Regions from separate parts of the Marinomonas sp. genome, predicted to be linked through region 2. Evidence: predicted binding sites of a transcription regulator. Region 2 holds the regulator's gene; the other holds the start of a gene.
The links. Region 2 encodes PhoB, which activates phosphate uptake and scavenging genes when phosphate is short. Its sites were predicted from a motif close to TGTCATANNNNTGTCANA; they were not measured.
Positions count from the first base shown of each region.

Region 1: the regulator PhoB is predicted to act here: its motif matches at 5,333-5,350, upstream of ACO05V_RS18405 (putative 2-aminoethylphosphonate ABC transporter substrate-binding protein).

Region 1 is NZ_OZ245329.1:3,845,412-3,853,523, reverse strand. Features, by position in the region: gene ACO05V_RS18425 (HAD family hydrolase) at 1-162, opposite strand, end outside; gene ACO05V_RS18420 (EamA family transporter) at 195-1,115, opposite strand; partial or broken gene ACO05V_RS18415 (putative 2-aminoethylphosphonate ABC transporter permease subunit) at 1,129-2,950, opposite strand; gene ACO05V_RS18410 (putative 2-aminoethylphosphonate ABC transporter ATP-binding protein) at 2,950-4,026, opposite strand; gene ACO05V_RS18405 (putative 2-aminoethylphosphonate ABC transporter substrate-binding protein) at 4,167-5,195, opposite strand; gene ACO05V_RS18400 (UTRA domain-containing protein) at 5,447-6,166, opposite strand; gene ACO05V_RS18395 (hypothetical protein) at 6,388-6,975, shown strand; gene ACO05V_RS18390 (GGDEF domain-containing protein) at 6,981-8,105, shown strand.
Region 2 is NZ_OZ245329.1:495,910-504,021, reverse strand. Features, by position in the region: gene cysZ (sulfate transporter CysZ) at 153-932, shown strand; gene ACO05V_RS02310 (response regulator) at 932-1,774, shown strand; gene phoR (phosphate regulon sensor histidine kinase PhoR) at 1,874-3,220, opposite strand; gene phoB (phosphate regulon transcriptional regulator PhoB) at 3,217-3,912, opposite strand; gene ubiA (4-hydroxybenzoate octaprenyltransferase) at 3,997-4,851, opposite strand; gene ACO05V_RS02290 (chorismate--pyruvate lyase family protein) at 4,848-5,408, opposite strand; gene ACO05V_RS02285 (HDOD domain-containing protein) at 5,415-6,683, opposite strand; gene ACO05V_RS02280 (amino acid ABC transporter ATP-binding protein) at 6,779-7,558, opposite strand; gene ACO05V_RS02275 (amino acid ABC transporter permease) at 7,581-8,112, opposite strand, start outside.

The DNA of each region.
Region 1 (8,112 bases), 3.3 Mb from region 2:
TAACTTGAGTGTGCCCGCATCGTAGTCTTCCATGTAGGCTAGGTTGACGGTGAGAAAATCATCTGGAGTGGGCAATTCGCTAGCAACCATATATTCAGAAAATGCTTGGGCGGTATCACCTGCAACTAAGGTGTTATCAAGATCGAAAAAGGCCAGTGCCATGGTTGTTCCTTATAGTAAAACAGATAAAAAATTTAGCCTAATGCCACAGCAATAAGGCCAATAAAAGTAATGAAAACCCCAACAATTTTAGGACGCTTTAAAGACTCTCCAAGGCCGATTACAGCAAACAACACACCAAATGGAATACTTAATTGTCGGAAGGCGACGACATAGCTGACATTACTAACAAACGCCATACTCAGAATCACCAGTGAATACGTTCCTAGCATGAGTACGCCTGTTAGTAAGCCAATACGCCATTGTTTGATAAACATCTGGCGAAAGGCTAAACGTTGCTTTTGTGTGGAGAAAATAAACCAGACCATCCAAATAACTGCGAAAGCACTTTGCAACGCCACATAAACCAAAGACACCTGCCAAGGGCTAGCTAATGGTGTTCCCGAGGCATTGCTTAAGTCGCGCATTAGTTCAGTTGCATGGCTATCGACAAGGGAATAGCCGGCTGTCGCAAAAGCGGCCAGTAGGGCAAAAGCCGTGGTGCGGTTTTGATAGTTCGCCAGTTTAAAGTCCCTAAAACTGGGTAAGGGTATGAATAAACAGCCGACAACAATCATTACAATGCCGATGACTGCTTGTGGGGAAATTGTGCTTTGTTGACCTAATAATGTGCTGGAAATCGCGACAATGATTAATGGCGACGAGCGAGCAATAGGATAGGCGATGGACATATCGCCTGCTCGATAGGCTTCAGCCAAGCCCCATAAATAAAGTGCCTGCAATAATCCAGTGGCGAATAGCAACATTACAATCTCGCGATTAAACGCGCGAATCAAATCCCATTGCCAAAAAACAAACGGTGAAAAAAATACCGCACCCGCCACCATGGTTAAGAAGAAAAAGCCCAGTGTTGGGCTTGTTTTTTTACCAAAGAAATTCCATCCAGCGTGCATAAAGGTGGAAATTAAAACCAGCACAATGGCAGTGATTGTCATCGATCAATTGCTCCTAGCGTGTGCGCCAATGCTGTGTATGTTTGAGGACCACATTGCCTAGCAACCAATGAATAAGGCGAGCAACCATGCAAGTCAGCATGATCATCACCGCCATGGCGGCCGCAGGAGCAATATCGCCGGCGTCATCCATATTCAATACCGCGACAGACGCCAAGTTTGTATCGTAAGAATACAAAAATACCACTGCAGAGACGGTCGTCATCCATATTCAATACCGCGACAGACGCCAAGTTTGTATCGTAAGAATACAAAAATACCACTGCAGAGACGGTCGTCATCGCATTCACAAATAAGTAACTGGCGATGTCTAATACCGCTGGCATACAAACTGGCAAAGACACGTGCCAGAAGGTCAATATTTGTGGCACTTTGAGTGAGGCTGAAACGGACTCAAACTCTGGGTCGATCTGCTTTAACGCTGTGGTCGCCGTGAGATGACACACAGTATAAAAATGGCTAATAGTACACACAACGAGAATCGCCATGGTGCCATAAATGCCATTAAGCGGATTATTTGGCGCATTGAAAAAGAAAATATAAGCCAAGCCTAAGACCAATCCCGGCACAGCTAATGGCAGGATTGCGAATAAATGGAAGAACCATTTTAACAGCTTGAAACCGGCTAATTTGGCGACTAAATAAGACTGGAAAAAGATAAAACCCGTGCCGATAACCGCCGTATAAATACCCAATTGGATTGAGTTCCAATAAGACTTCCAGCCGCCGCCATCCATTAGGTCAAAGTTATAATTCTTTAACGACAATGATAGGTTGTAAGGCCAGAAAGTAACTAAAGAGGCATATACCGCCATGGCAATTACGCCTAAAATAATCACGGAAACTGCTATCATCAAGAGCAAAAACGCTTTGTCTATGATGTTGCGTGCCGGTGGTGTCCAAGGTACGGCTTTCGAGGTTAATAATGCAGATTGGCGGCGCTGTAACCAACGGTCTGTGATGAAGGTTAAAATCGCCGGAAGCAATAGAATCACACTGACCGCTGCGCCCATTTCGAAATTCTGTTGGCCGATGACTTGTTTATAAATGTCTGTCGCAAGCACATTAAATTGCCCGCCGATAACTTTTGGTACGCCAAAATCTGTGATCACTAATGTAAACACCACAAAGGCAACGCTGATAATGCCATATTTAGCGGCTGGCAAGGTAACTGTGAAAAAGGTACGCATAGGCGAGGCACCAAGCGCTTCGGCGGATTCATACAATCGTGCATCTGTGTTTGCCAGTGCGGTTAGCATGATCATTAAGGCGTGAGGGAAAGTCCAAAAACATGAACCGATGACGATACCAATTGGCCCATAAATGCTTTCGCCCATTAAGACTTCTTTTAAAATACCCTGGTTACCAAATAAATACACTAAGCTGATCGCTGGCAATAAAGATGGTGCCAAAATTGGTAAGACTAAGACAATCCGGAAAAAGCCTTTTAATGGAATGCGTGTACGGCTGATCGCATAAGCGGTTAAAAACGCTAAGCTGGTGACGATCACCATAGATAACAAGGCAATAAATAACGAGTTGCTGACTGAGCTATACAAACTTGGCGTGTCGATGAATTTCGCAAAGTTGGCTAAGCCAATAAATTCTCCCTCTCTGTTTTCGACGCTTTTTGATAGTAAAGAATACAGCGGCAAAACTACGCAAATAAATAGACCTAATACGCCAATAATTAAAATGCCACCCAACGACCATTCGTCCACGCTGCGGCGTTTGTGTAGATGAGAGAAATGCCCGCGAGAAGAGGGCGGAGTCGATTGTTTTGTTTTAGTGTCTGCTTGTTGTGTTGCTGAATACATTAGGCAACGCCTCCAAAAATATGCAGACGATCATGAGGTAACTGACAAACAACATTTTGCCCAAGGACTAAATTGAGGCGAGACATTTCGTTCATAGAAATATCGGCAATAATTGGCCGCGCGTGATCTTCTAATTTCAATGAAGAGCGGACTCTTGAGCCCAAAAATTCTAAGTTAAGTACTTGCGCATTTAGTATATTGCCAGCGGAATGGTCGGCTTGAAAACGCACATCTTCAGGGCGAATCGCTAATTGTGCGTTTTGACCAAGAGGCAGATTTGACGGAGCATCACAATGCAAGGTTAAGTTACCTGATTGCATTTCACCTGCGCCACTGACTTTAGCGCTTAAGAAGTTCATTTCACCAACAAACTCAGCGACAAAAGGCGAAATCGGATTTGCATAAATGTCTTGTGGTGTGCCGATTTGTTCGATTATGCCTTGATTCATCACGACGATTTGATCCGCCATGGTTAAGGCTTCTTCTTGGTCGTGAGTTACCATGATTGTGGTTACGCCAAGCTTCTCTTGAAGTTGTTTGATTTCTTGTCGCAAATGCGCACGAACACGGGCATCAAGTGCGGATAGTGGTTCATCGAGTAATAATAAACCGGGTGATGTTGCTAGAGCGCGAGCTAAGGCGACACGTTGTTGTTGTCCTCCTGATAGTTGCGCTGGGTATTTGCCTTCGCTGCCTGATAGCCCAACGGTTGCCAAGAGTTCTGTTACGCGCGCACGCCGTTCGTTGGCGGATACTTTTTGGGAGACCAAACCATAAGCGATATTGTCGGCAACGCTTAAATTTGGAAACAGAGCATAAGATTGAAAGACAATGCCAAAATCTCTGTGGTTCACCGGAGCGTGAGTGATATCGCGTCCTGCTTGAAAAATCTGCCCAGATGTTGGTGTGTCCAGTCCCGCGACAATGCGTAATAAGCTGGTTTTACCACAGCCAGAAGGCCCAAGAAAGCAGACGAATTCTCCTTCGGCAATGTTCAATGAAACGTTTTTTAGCGCTTGGTGTGTGCCAAACATTTGATCAATATTATGCAATTCCAAGTAGGTTTGGTTGGACATGATAGGTCCTCTTTCAGTCGTGAGCGTTTAATCAAGATGGGGGCTTGCTCTGAAATTAAACAGTTGAACCGCGGTTTTCATGCGGTTCAACTGAAGAGGATCGTAGCAAAGAGCAGAGTTTTCCTACGATCATCATGTGCTTATTTGGCTTCGCTTTTGCTGTCGTAGCGTGCTTGCCATTGGGTAAGAATCGTTTCGCGGTTTTTGGCAGACCACTCAAAGTCATTATCGATCATCAAAGACTCCGCGTTCTCAGGGAAAAATTCGATAGGCTTGGCCATTCCAGGCATGGCAACAACGGCATAGCCTTCGCTGTACATTTCATTGGCCTTTTTAGAAATCGTCCAATCGACAAGTTTTCTCGCCGCTTCAAGCTTTTTCGTGCCCTTGATAATCGACGTCGCTTCCATGTCCCAGCCTAGACCTTCTGTTGGAAAAACGATGTCCAATGGCGCGCCTTGTTTTTTTGATTTCGCAGCACGAAAAGCAAAAGAGATACCGATTGGAATTTCACCAGACGCCGCCAATTTACAAGGTTTAGAACCAGAGTGAGTGTAGCGACTAACATTGCTGTGCAAGGCGTCCATATAATCCCAGCCTTTATCCTCTCCGAACATCTGCAACCAGCTGCTTACGTCAAGGAAACCAGTACCAGAAGAATTAGGGTTTGGCATGATGATGTGATCTTTGTAAACCGGATTTGTCAGATCCTGCCAAGAGGTTGGTTTTGGTAAACCTAATTTTCCTGCTTCTACTGTGTTGAAGCAGATTGCCGCCATCCAAGCGTCCATTCCGACCCAAACTGGTTCTTTGTATAAGTCTTTGAATTTTGGAGAAATTTTTTCATAGCCGTTTGGCTTATAAACGTCGAGTATGCCATCGTTTTTCAATAGCATTAGGCTGGTGGCGGCAAGTCCCCAAACCACATCGGCTTGAGGATTGTCTTTTTCTGCCAACAGTTTAGCGGTGATGATGCCAGTAGAATCGCGCACCCAGTTGATTTTGATGTCTGGGTTGTCTTCGTTAAAGCGTGCTGCATATTTTTTAAGGTCTTCTGCTTCAATCGCAGTGTAAACCGTCAGCTCGGTTTTCGCTGCATGAGCAGAAATAGAAACTAATGCGATACCAGCCGTGGCGGCAAGACGTTTAAAAAGGGCTTTCTGTGTCATCTTCACTTCTCCATCGTTTGTATTGAATGAGAGGTGATGAATATTCTGGTGAGCAGATAGGGCTCTGAGCACCAAAAAAAGCATCAACTCGTCAATCTGGTCTATACCAGATTTGTTAATGCAAAATAGCAGCCAAAAATGTCATTTATGTGACAGTGAATAAAAAAACGCATCAAAAAAGTTAGGCAACGCGACAGATAGGATGATGTTTTTTTAACGATAGAAAAGAGAAAAGACGCAAAAGAAAATGATTAATCTCGAATAGCGATGTTAATCGTGACGGCATCATGTCGCCAAAATTCGTAATCAATTTCAAGCACTTGCTTGTTGTTTTCGTCATTGCTTAAGTAGTTGATTCGCTCGATATGAAGGCCTGGCTGACCGGCTGAAATTCCTAGATCATTGGCTGCATGAGCGGGAAGTGAGGTGGATTTAAAAAATAAATCCATATTGTGATATTCGATTTGATATTTACTTTTCAACAGCTGACTTAATGATTGAGTTAGGTCTTCGTTTTCAATTCCAGGTAACAGTGCAATATTAATATACATTTTTTCGATTAATACCGGACGTTGATCGATGTAACGTCGGCGATGTAAAAACAGCACCGGCGTATTTTCAGGAATCCCCATTAGAGCCGCAATGTGAGCGTCTGCTGGCTCTAGTTGTTGAGCCAGCTTTTGTGTTGATGGCTGACAACCTTGCTCGGAAACATACAAGTTAAAGCTGAGGTAACTGGCCGGGTCATATACCACAGCTGGTGGCGTGACAAACCAACCTCGACGATTTTGTCGATAGATAAGACCTTCTGCTTCTAAGTTTTGCAGGGCTTGTCGCACTGTAATGCGAGTCAGCTTGAATTGTTCTCCTATCTCTCTTTCAGAAGGGAGCTTGGAGCCAGCTAGCAAAGCTTTATTTGCAATCAATTCACTAAAGTAACGTTGTATTTGTTGGTAATGGCTGCTGGACATAGAGTGCCTGAAAATTGAAAGTCTCTAAAAAATAAAAAATACACCTCAATATACACTTTTTTGTTTTCGACTTATAAATCAAAAAATGCATTTCAGTATTTTTTTGAGTGATGAGTGAATGAATTGAGCTAAAGTAGGGCGATTTGGTCGAAAAATGGTCAATTTTGATGCGTTAAATATCGTTAACTATGCATATAAAGTGTAAGTAGGGGCATGTTATCATGCTAAAAAATACGCAGTTTACTTTTCACCTAATGACAGGTTTACACATTATGCTAAGAGGCTTCGATACTTTTAGAAAACGCATTACTCTCTTGTCTGGAGGATTGCTACTTTCCCTAAGTTTGGTGCTTGTGACCTCGTTTTATCAACTTACGTCCACTCGGCTTTCAGCCGCCAGTGGTGAGTCTCTGGTGAGTATCAGCCAGTCTATTTCCAATATGTTGTCAGCCAATCTAATGGAGCGTGAGCGAGAGATTCTTTTGCTTAGTATGCGCACCTCTTTGTATGAAACCCAAGAATTAAGCGCGTTACAGCATGCGATTGACCAGATTAAAAACTCTTATAAAAACTATGCTTGGATTGGTTTTGCTAATGCCAATGGTGTCGTTTTAGCATCGGGCAACGGCATATTAAAAGGCGCAGATGTTAGTCAGCGACCTTGGTTTATTAATGGTCGATCAGGCCCTTTTGTTGGTAATGTTCATAAGGCATTATTGCTTGAAAATTTACTGCCTAAGCCGAAAAATGGTGCGCCAATTCGTTTTGTGGATTTTGCCGCTCCGGTCATAGGGGAAACGGTGAGTTGAAAGGTGTGGTTGCGACTCATGCCGATTGGGCTTGGGTTCGAGAGGTCTTATTGTCTTCCTTGACCGAAGCGTCGAAAAGAAAAGGCATTGATATCTTTATTATCGATAATGACCACAACGTTTTATACCCAGATAGCCATTTCCCTAACGATATTAACGTGCCAAAAGCACTGCCAAAAGATGGTCAATTTAAATCTTTGATTTGGCAAGACAAAGAAGAATATTTGACCAGTTTAGTCTCGGTGCATTCTCCAGAATCGTCAAATTTGGGTTGGCAAATTGTCGTGCGCCAACCATTGTCTATCGCTATGTCTACAGTCAACGAAGTGCATAAACTGTTACTCTTTTTAGGCGTATTTTCGACCTTGCTTTGTATGATATTGGCTTATCAATTTGCGAGTACATTAAGCCGCCCATTAGAGCGTTTGGCACACACTGCAAAAAGTATTCAACAAGGAAATCGACAAGCGACCTTCCAAGACAATAGCAAGCTAAGTGAGGTGGTGAGCTTAAGTCGTTCATTAGAGGAAATGATGTCTTCCCTATTGGAGAGAGAGCAGTCGTTAATGCAGATGAACCTGACGTTAGAAACAAAGGTGCAAAATCGAACGGCTGAATTAGAAGCCAGCAATCGATCTTTAGAAGCCATTGTTCGACAAGACCCGCTTACGCATAGTTATAACCGTTTAGCTTTAGATGAAGCATTACTTAATGAATATCGAATGTCTCAGGAGGGGAATCAACCTTTCGCTGTGATTATGACGGATGTTGATCACTTTAAAAAAGTGAATGATGTTTACGGTCATACGGTTGGAGACACTGTACTTAAAAAAATGGCTAAGTTGCTTACAGATTTGGTTGGGGCTAAAGGTATGGTGGCTCGATTTGGTGGCGAGGAGTTTACTGTGTTGTTACCTAATACAAATGTTCAGGAAGCAAAAAACATGGCAGAGATATTACGCGAGAAGCTTGAAAAAGAAGAGATGAGTACAGGATTGTATATTACAGCGAGCTTTGGTATCGCCATGTTTAAAATAGATGACAGCCATTATGAGCAAGTGCTGAATCGTGCAGATGCCGCTCTTTATAAAGCGAAAGAGCAAGGCCGAAACCGAGTTGTAGTCGGGTAATTAGTTG
Region 2 (8,112 bases):
GAGTGATGGAAATGGTCTGTTAGACTCTTAAAATGTTTGCACTGCGCAGTTAATTTGGTTTATTTAGCGGGTCATTAGAAAGGCTTTCTGGAGCCGCGAAAGTCGTCATGATATTCTGTGGCACTAAGACCAATTTTAAAGAAAGGTACATTGTGATTACACATCCATTTAAAGCGGCGGGGGCTTTTTTAAAAGCGTTTCCTTTGGTTCTCTCAAAAGATTTAAGGCTCTTTATATTGGCGCCTTTGTTGGCGAACTTTGTTTTGGTGGGCTTGTTGTATATGGTCGCCTTTAGTTATTTTCAGACCTTAATGGACTCCGCGATGGGGTATTTACCAGAGTGGATTTCTTTTGTGAATTGGCTGTTTTATTTGATTTTCGGCGCTGTTATTAGTGTACTTTTGTTCTATAGTTTCTCTGTCGGCGTGAATATTTTAGCGGCGCCTTTCATGGCGTTTCTAGCGGAGAAAGTAGAGGAAAAAGAAACGGGGAAAGTCTTTGATGAAACATTAACCGCGAGTGTTATTATGGCTATTATTGGTCGAAGCTTGCAGAGGGAATGTCAGAAAATATTGTATTTTTTGCCTCGTTTTATTTTACTTTTGTTATTGTCTGTTATTCCAATTGTTAATGTGATTGCACCAGTATTGTTATTATTATTTTCAGCTTGGATGTTATCCCTTCAATATATGGATTATGCTTTTGATAATAATAAGGTTAAATTTCATAATATGAGAATGGCATTGCGCTCCAAACCTTTGTTATGTTGGACGTTTGGCGGCATAGTGATGGTCGGTTTGACGATCCCTTTCTTTAATTTATTCGTTATGCCGATTGCTGTAGTCGCTGCTACGTTGTTGTGGATTTCGGTTTTTAGGTCGCAACATGGTGATTTTTCTGCCTTGTTAGATCGCACTGATGGAACTAAGTAATGTCGTTAAAAATATTGGTAGTAGATGATGCTTCTTTTACACGTGATTTGATTCGACGCACATTGCGTAAGCAGTTCCCAGCTGTCGAGATTGAAGATGCAGTGAATGGCCGTAAGGCCCAGCAAATGCTGACAAAGACGCAATTTGATATGGTGTTGTGTGATTGGGAGATGCCTGAAATGACAGGTGTTGAGCTGCTTAAATGGTGTCGAGAACAACCGAAATATAAAAAAGAAGACGTACCATTTGTGATGATCACCAGTCGTGGCGATAAGAGCCATGTGGTGGAAGCGGTACAATCGGGCGTTACTGATTATCTTGGTAAGCCGTTTTCTAGCGAACAACTGGTAAATAAAGTTATTTCAGCGGCGAAAAAGCATAACCTTGAACGCAAGTTATCCTCTCAAAAGCCGCGTGAATCCAGCGCTCCTGGCGGAGTCAGTTCCGCATCATTAGATGTATTAATGGGCGCAGGAAAATCTAATTCTGTACAAGCGACGAAGTTTACCAATCCTGATGCACCTGCTGTTTCAGTAAAGGATGTCAAAATTCCAACTATCGTACGTTTTGAAAATAAACAGTTTCGATGCATGGTGATTCAATTCAGCAAAACCGAAGCTACGATGTTTATTAAGAGCGACGATGTTGTGCCACAAGTATTAGGACAAGCTGTATTGGATCTGGAGTACAAAGGAGTAGTGAATCGCTTGAATTATTATATTCAATCCGTTGCCACCACCGAGAAAAAACATGACTCGACCTTTTTGACGGTTATCTTGAGTTTGATTGATCAGGACAGTGAGAAAGAGGCGTTTATTAGCCAATTGTTTGATAGCTTATAAAAGACCTTCGCTCGTGACTTCGTGCAAAGGTCTCTATAAGTATTTTTGGGTTTGATTTGAAGATTAAAAAAGGGAAGCGTGAGGCCATGCTTCCCTTTTTTATAATTGATCTGTTGGCGGTGTTTCGTCGATATTAAACTCTATCGCTGGAATAGTATCGTTTCTGGTTCGATTCGCTGGGAAGTGGCAAGAAAACGTACTGCCAAAACCGGGTTGGCTGCGAATTTGTAGTTTGGCGTCATGATGTAGTAGAACGTGTTTTACGATGGCTAAGCCAAGACCTGTGCCACCTGTTTTTGAACCACGTCCTTTGTCTACGCGGAAAAATCGTTCAGTCAGTCGAGGAATGTATCTTGGCTCTATGCCAATGCCTGAGTCTTTTATAGAGAAAACACCATTAAATTCACTGGACTCCCATTTTATAGTGATTTCGCCACCATCTGGTGAATATTTTATGGCGTTAAAAATAAGATTCGAAAAGGCGCTGTAGAGTTCTTTGTAAGAGCCGTACAGTCGAGATTCTTCAGGAATTTGCACGCTAATCGTATGCTTGTCCGTCAAGATGGGCGTTGTCGCATTAGTGATAGTTTTTACTAGGTCTGAGAGCTTATGCCATTGGTTCTCTTCGCGCTTGTCATTACTTTCTAAGCGAGAAAGCAGCAATAGATCTTCAATAAGTTGTTCCATCCGCTCTGATTGCTCAGACATGTTTACAATGCCTTTTTGCATACTTTTAGGCAGGCTGTCCTTGAACATGTCGAGGGTTTCTAGGTAACCTTTAATAACAGTTAGCGGAGTTTTCAGCTCATGGGAAGCGTTGGCAACAAAGTCTTTGCGCATTTGTTCTAGCAAGTGTAAACGGGTCACGTCACGGACAAAAATTAGATGGTCGTTTTTGTCGTATAGCGTGGTTTGAATCTCTAAATACACGCCGTCTTTTGCTGGGGATTTGATGACTAATGGCTCGCCAAAACGTTTTTGACTGAAGTAACGGAAAAACTCTGGGTTGCGAACAATATTGGTAATGACTTGGCCGCGATCAACCGGGCGCATTAATCCAAGAAAGTGCGCCGCCGAGTTGTTCCACCACTCCAAGTTGCCTTGGTTGTCCGCCATGATAACGCCTTCTTTTAAGGCGGTTGTGGAGCTTTCAATTCTTGTTAGAGCTTGGCGCATGCGGCGTTTAGACTTGCGCTGTTTTTTCTGTAAGCGATAAACTGCATCGAAGACATCTCCCCAAATACCGCTTGTTTCTGGTGGCGCCGCTTTTCCTGAATGGCGTAGCCAGTTATGGAATTGGTATAACTGATAAAGCTGCCAGTACAAAGAGCCTAAAACGTATAGCAACAAAACACCCAATAATTGACCTATAACTAAGCCTATTACAATGCAGGCCGCGAGCCCCGCGAGCCAAGTAATAATGGTGTTTCGCCAAACTGTTTTCATACGGACCTTTTTGCTGAGAAGCGGTAGCCAGTTCCTCGTACGGTTTGTATCAAGAAATCATGGGTGCTACCAATGGCTTTGCGTAAACGGCGTATATGGACATCAACGGTACGTTCTTCAACGTAGACATTTCCGCCCCATACTTGATCCAACAATTGCGCTCTTGAATAGGCTCGCTCTTGATGGGTCATGAGAAACTTTAATAGACGGTATTCTGTCGGTCCCATGTCTAAGGGACGGCTGCCTATGGTAACTCGTTGGCTAATTGGGTCAAGGGTCAGACCTTCGATCTCGATTGGTTCGTCAACGCCTTGAGGCGTTGCGCGACGTAACACGGCCTTTAGTCGTGCCACTAATTCGCGCGGCGAGAAAGGCTTGGTGATATAGTCATCTGCACCGACTTCTAAACCTTGAATCTTGTTGTCTTCTTCGCTTTTCGCTGTCAGCATAATGACTGGGATTTCGGCCGTCGTAGGGTCTTTTTTCAATCTACGAGTCAGCTCAATGCCACTACCGCCGGGCATCATCCAATCGACAAGAATCAGATCTGGACGGTGATCCACAATGATTTCATGGCCTTGCTGAATGTTTTCTGCTTCCAAATACTCGTAGCCCGCCATTTCAAGTGCGATAGCGATCATTTCGCGTATGGAAGATTCGTCGTCAATAATTAATACTTTTTTACCGGTCACAGGATTTATCCTCATCTCAGGAACGGTTTCATTAAAACGATCTGATGTGACAATTCTGTTACATTGTCACAACTTTGCCATATATTACATAAAATAGCTTGTAACTAGACCGATGAAAACACAGTAACCAACACGATTATTGTCTAGAAAGGAGCGAAAGCAAGCTTGTCGGTCACGTTCTTTGGCTTGTTTAAATTGTTGATAAAAGAGTCCAATGCAAACTACGAGTGATACAAAATATAGCCAATGTAATCCTGCTAGTAGACCAATCCAAGTTAATAAAGATAAGGTGAGTCCTTGCAGGCAAACGATGATGAATAAATCGTATCGGCCAAATAAGATTGCTGTAGATTTGATACCAACTTTAAGGTCGTCTGGACGATCTGTCATGGCGTAATAGGTATCGTAGGCGATAGTCCAAAAGCAGTTTGCGACAAACAGCATCCATAATTCTGGATCCGCTAAGTCTCCACCTTGTGCGCTGTAGGCCATAGGAATCGCCCAAGAGAAGGCTAAACCAAGGAAAAGCTGAGGCAGATGAGTATATCGTTTCATAAATGGGTACAGGGCAGCAAGCCCCAATCCTGCGAACGACAGTAAAATCGTTCTCATATCCGTAAATAGCACCAAGATAAAACTCAAAATCGACAAGAAGCAAAACAGCATCAGCGCTTCTTTTTCGGATACTCGACCAGAAGGTAAAGGACGGTTCTTCGTGCGTTCAACGTGGCCATCGACTTTTCTATCGGCGAAGTCATTAATAACACAACCTGCTGAACGCATGCTGAAAACACCTAAGACGAAGATCACCACTAAATGCCACTCAGGCATGCCATCGGCTGCAAGCCATAGTGCCCACAACGTTGGCCACATCAGCAAAAATGAGCCGATAGGGCGGTTGAATCGAGTTAATTCTGCGTAGTCTTTAAGTTTATTCATAACAATCCAAACGGCGTTTTTAGTTGGTTAATCTCATTAAAGAAAGCTTCATTGACCAATATTCCAGGGCCAAACTGGTGGAACACAGAGCGTCTCGCCCATAACGCGTTTGGTTGGTTTGGAAACAGGCGTTTTGGTAGCTGAGTCACCTCAATGCAGCTTCGGGAAAGCCCTTTATGTCGAAATAAGTAGCCACCCAGAGGTTTGTCTTTTAAATACTTTACTTGCCGCCAATGCCCTTTTAACGATCTGGCTGGAATAATAGAGCGGGCATAAATAACGGCTTTACCATCGATTTTGAGCAAGACAGTACGGATACGTGCTGCTTCTCTAGGGCGCAACTTTAGGCGTTTTCTTTCTCTCGCTGTTGGCGTGCTCCAAACATCGTCAAGCACATCAACCGTTAAGGTTCCTAGGCTTTTAAGTCTTGCCGTCAAAGAGTCTTGTGTGATCAGCCAAGGCCATAGTTTTTTAGGGACTTTTACCTTATTAATCTGTTGTACCGATGACCAACGATAGTCGAATTGCTGTGCAGCAGAAGAGTTCATTAACATCATAATTAACTATGCATTCATTTTGTTAATCAAAGCGACCATCTTATGTAGTTCCGCAGACTTTTGGTAAATTGTGTCTCTGCAGTTATCTGCTTCTTCTTGGGTTAACCCTATCTCTAACAGCACTGATGGTTCAATAGCTTCGCTATGGCGGAGTTTGTGTGAGACATATAATAATTTGGCTAATATGGCATGCTCTCCATAATAGTGCGGTTTTTTGCTGTAGCGAATGGCTGTCCAAATGTTGTCTGGCAAACTCCAGTAGCGTAATAACCAAGAACCTAATTGCTCCTTGGTAAAGTGCAGTATTTGCATTTCTATTAATTCAGAAGATAAGTGCGCATTAGCTTCTTGATATCGAGACAGAATCGAAAAATGTGGCGGTAAAATGGTACTAATCGCCAAATAGCCAAAATTATGTAGTAAGCCCGCAAGATAGGCGTGACCTAGTTTAGGTCGGTTTAGCCCTGACATTGTTTTAGCCAAGGATTCCATTAGTACCGCATTGGAAACTGAATCGAGCCAAAAATTTTCATAATGGCGTGGACCGTCTTCAGGCGTTTGGAAGCCATTACTCATGGAAAGCCCTAGTGCTAAGTTCATTACCATATCGAAGCCTAGGACTCGAATGATTGCATCTTCCACAGACTCTATAGAGCCAGGTGCGCCATAGTAAGGCGATGATGCCCAACTAATGACTTGAGCCGCTAAGCTAGGATCTAAAGCAATCACTTCACACAGCTCATCGGTACCCGCCGTTTTGTCTGCTGAAAGACGAATAATGCGATGAGATGACGCTGGCAAAGGAGGGATTTCTAATGTTTCTTCGATGCGTTGCTTGAGTCGAATGGATTGAAATCGTCCAAGGGCTTGAAGTATTTGTTCTTCGTCGTCTTCGTGATTGTCTACAGGGCGTTTTATGAGCTGCGTATTGATGGAGATATTTTCAAAGCGGTTCAGTGGTCCAGAAAACATCTTTTCGAGTTCTGCGGAGGTAATGTCGCGATATTGCTCATCCACCTTGGTGCGAATCGAAAACGTCGCCCCTTTTAGCATGCTGGCTTCTAGAATGGTTGTTACGCTGTTTGGCTTGATAAGTGGGTCACCTGAGCTGTGAAAGTTGCTGACTGGCTCAAAGCGACGCTTAGTAATACGGGATACAGCAGAGATATCAAGCATGTTGCTTTCAGGGAAAATAACCTGCAAACGACCAGTGTGATCAGCTAAATGCACCACCCGTAATCTTTGGTTTGGCTGAAGGTCTAAGGAAGGTTCCATACATTTTCCTGTTAAAAGTAACTGACATAAAAAGCCCCAATAAGGGGCTTTGTCAATATAACAGATTTTAAGTACTTGTTCTGAATACTAAACGATTAGTGATTCAAAATTTGACTTAGGAACATCTGGGTACGGTCGTGTTGAGGGTTGTCGAAGAACTCGTGAGGCTCGTTGGCTTCAACGATCTCGCCTGCATCCATGAAAACTACACGGTCAGCAACGGTTTTAGCGAAGCCCATTTCGTGCGTTACACACACCATGGTCATGCCTTCTTCTGCTAACTGAACCATTACGTCCAATACTTCTTTGATCATTTCAGGGTCAAGCGCTGACGTAGGCTCATCAAAAAGCATGATACGAGGCTGCATACACAAACCTCGGGCAATCGCCACACGCTGTTGCTGACCACCAGATAACTGACCTGGATATTTCAATGCTTGGTTAGCGATTTTCACTCGTTCCAAGTAATGCATAGCCATCTCTTCAGCTTCTTTCTTAGGTGTTTTACGCACCCAGATTGGCGCCAAAGTCAGGTTTTCTAAAATCGTTAAATGAGGGAACAAGTTAAAGTGTTGAAACACCATGCCCACGTCTTTACGGATCGCTTCGATGTTCTTCAAGTTATTGTTCATCTCAACGCCATCAACCAGAATCGTTCCTTTTTGGTGCTCTTCTAAACGGTTGATACAACGCGTCATCGTGGACTTACCTGAACCTGAAGGGCCACACACAACGATGCGCTCGCCTTTCTTTATGCTGAAGTTGATGTTTTTTAGTACGTGAAAATCACCATACCATTTGTTCACATCGTTAAACTCGATGATGGTTTGTTCGCCTGCCGCAAGTTGGGCACGAGCCATATTTGTATTTGTCATAATAAAGACCTCAAATTCCTAACTAATTTCGCTTGTGCCCGGTTTCTAACTTACGCTCGATTGACATACTGTAGCGAGACATACCAAAGCATATAATCCAATAGACAAAGGCTGCAAAGGCGTAACCTTCGACTGTTGTTCCTAACCAGTTTGAATCATGGTTAGCGGCTTGAATTCGACCCAAGAAGTCAAACATACCAACGATATAAACCAAGGTCGTGTCTTTAAACAAAGCAATGAATGAATTCACTATTCCAGGTATTACCAGTTTCAATGCTTGAGGCAGAATAACCAGAATCATGGATTGCCAATAGGTTAAGCCCATTGCATCTGCGGCTTCATATTGGACTTTAGGGATCGCTTGTAGACCACCACGGATAACTTCAGCCATATAAGCAGCAGAGAACAAGGTAATACCAATAACGACGCGCAGTAACTTATTGAAGTTCAAACCTTCAGGTAAGAACAAGGGAATCATCACTGACGCCATGAACAAGATAGTAATCAGCGGCACTGCACGAATGGTTTCGATAAAGACCACACAAACTGACTTT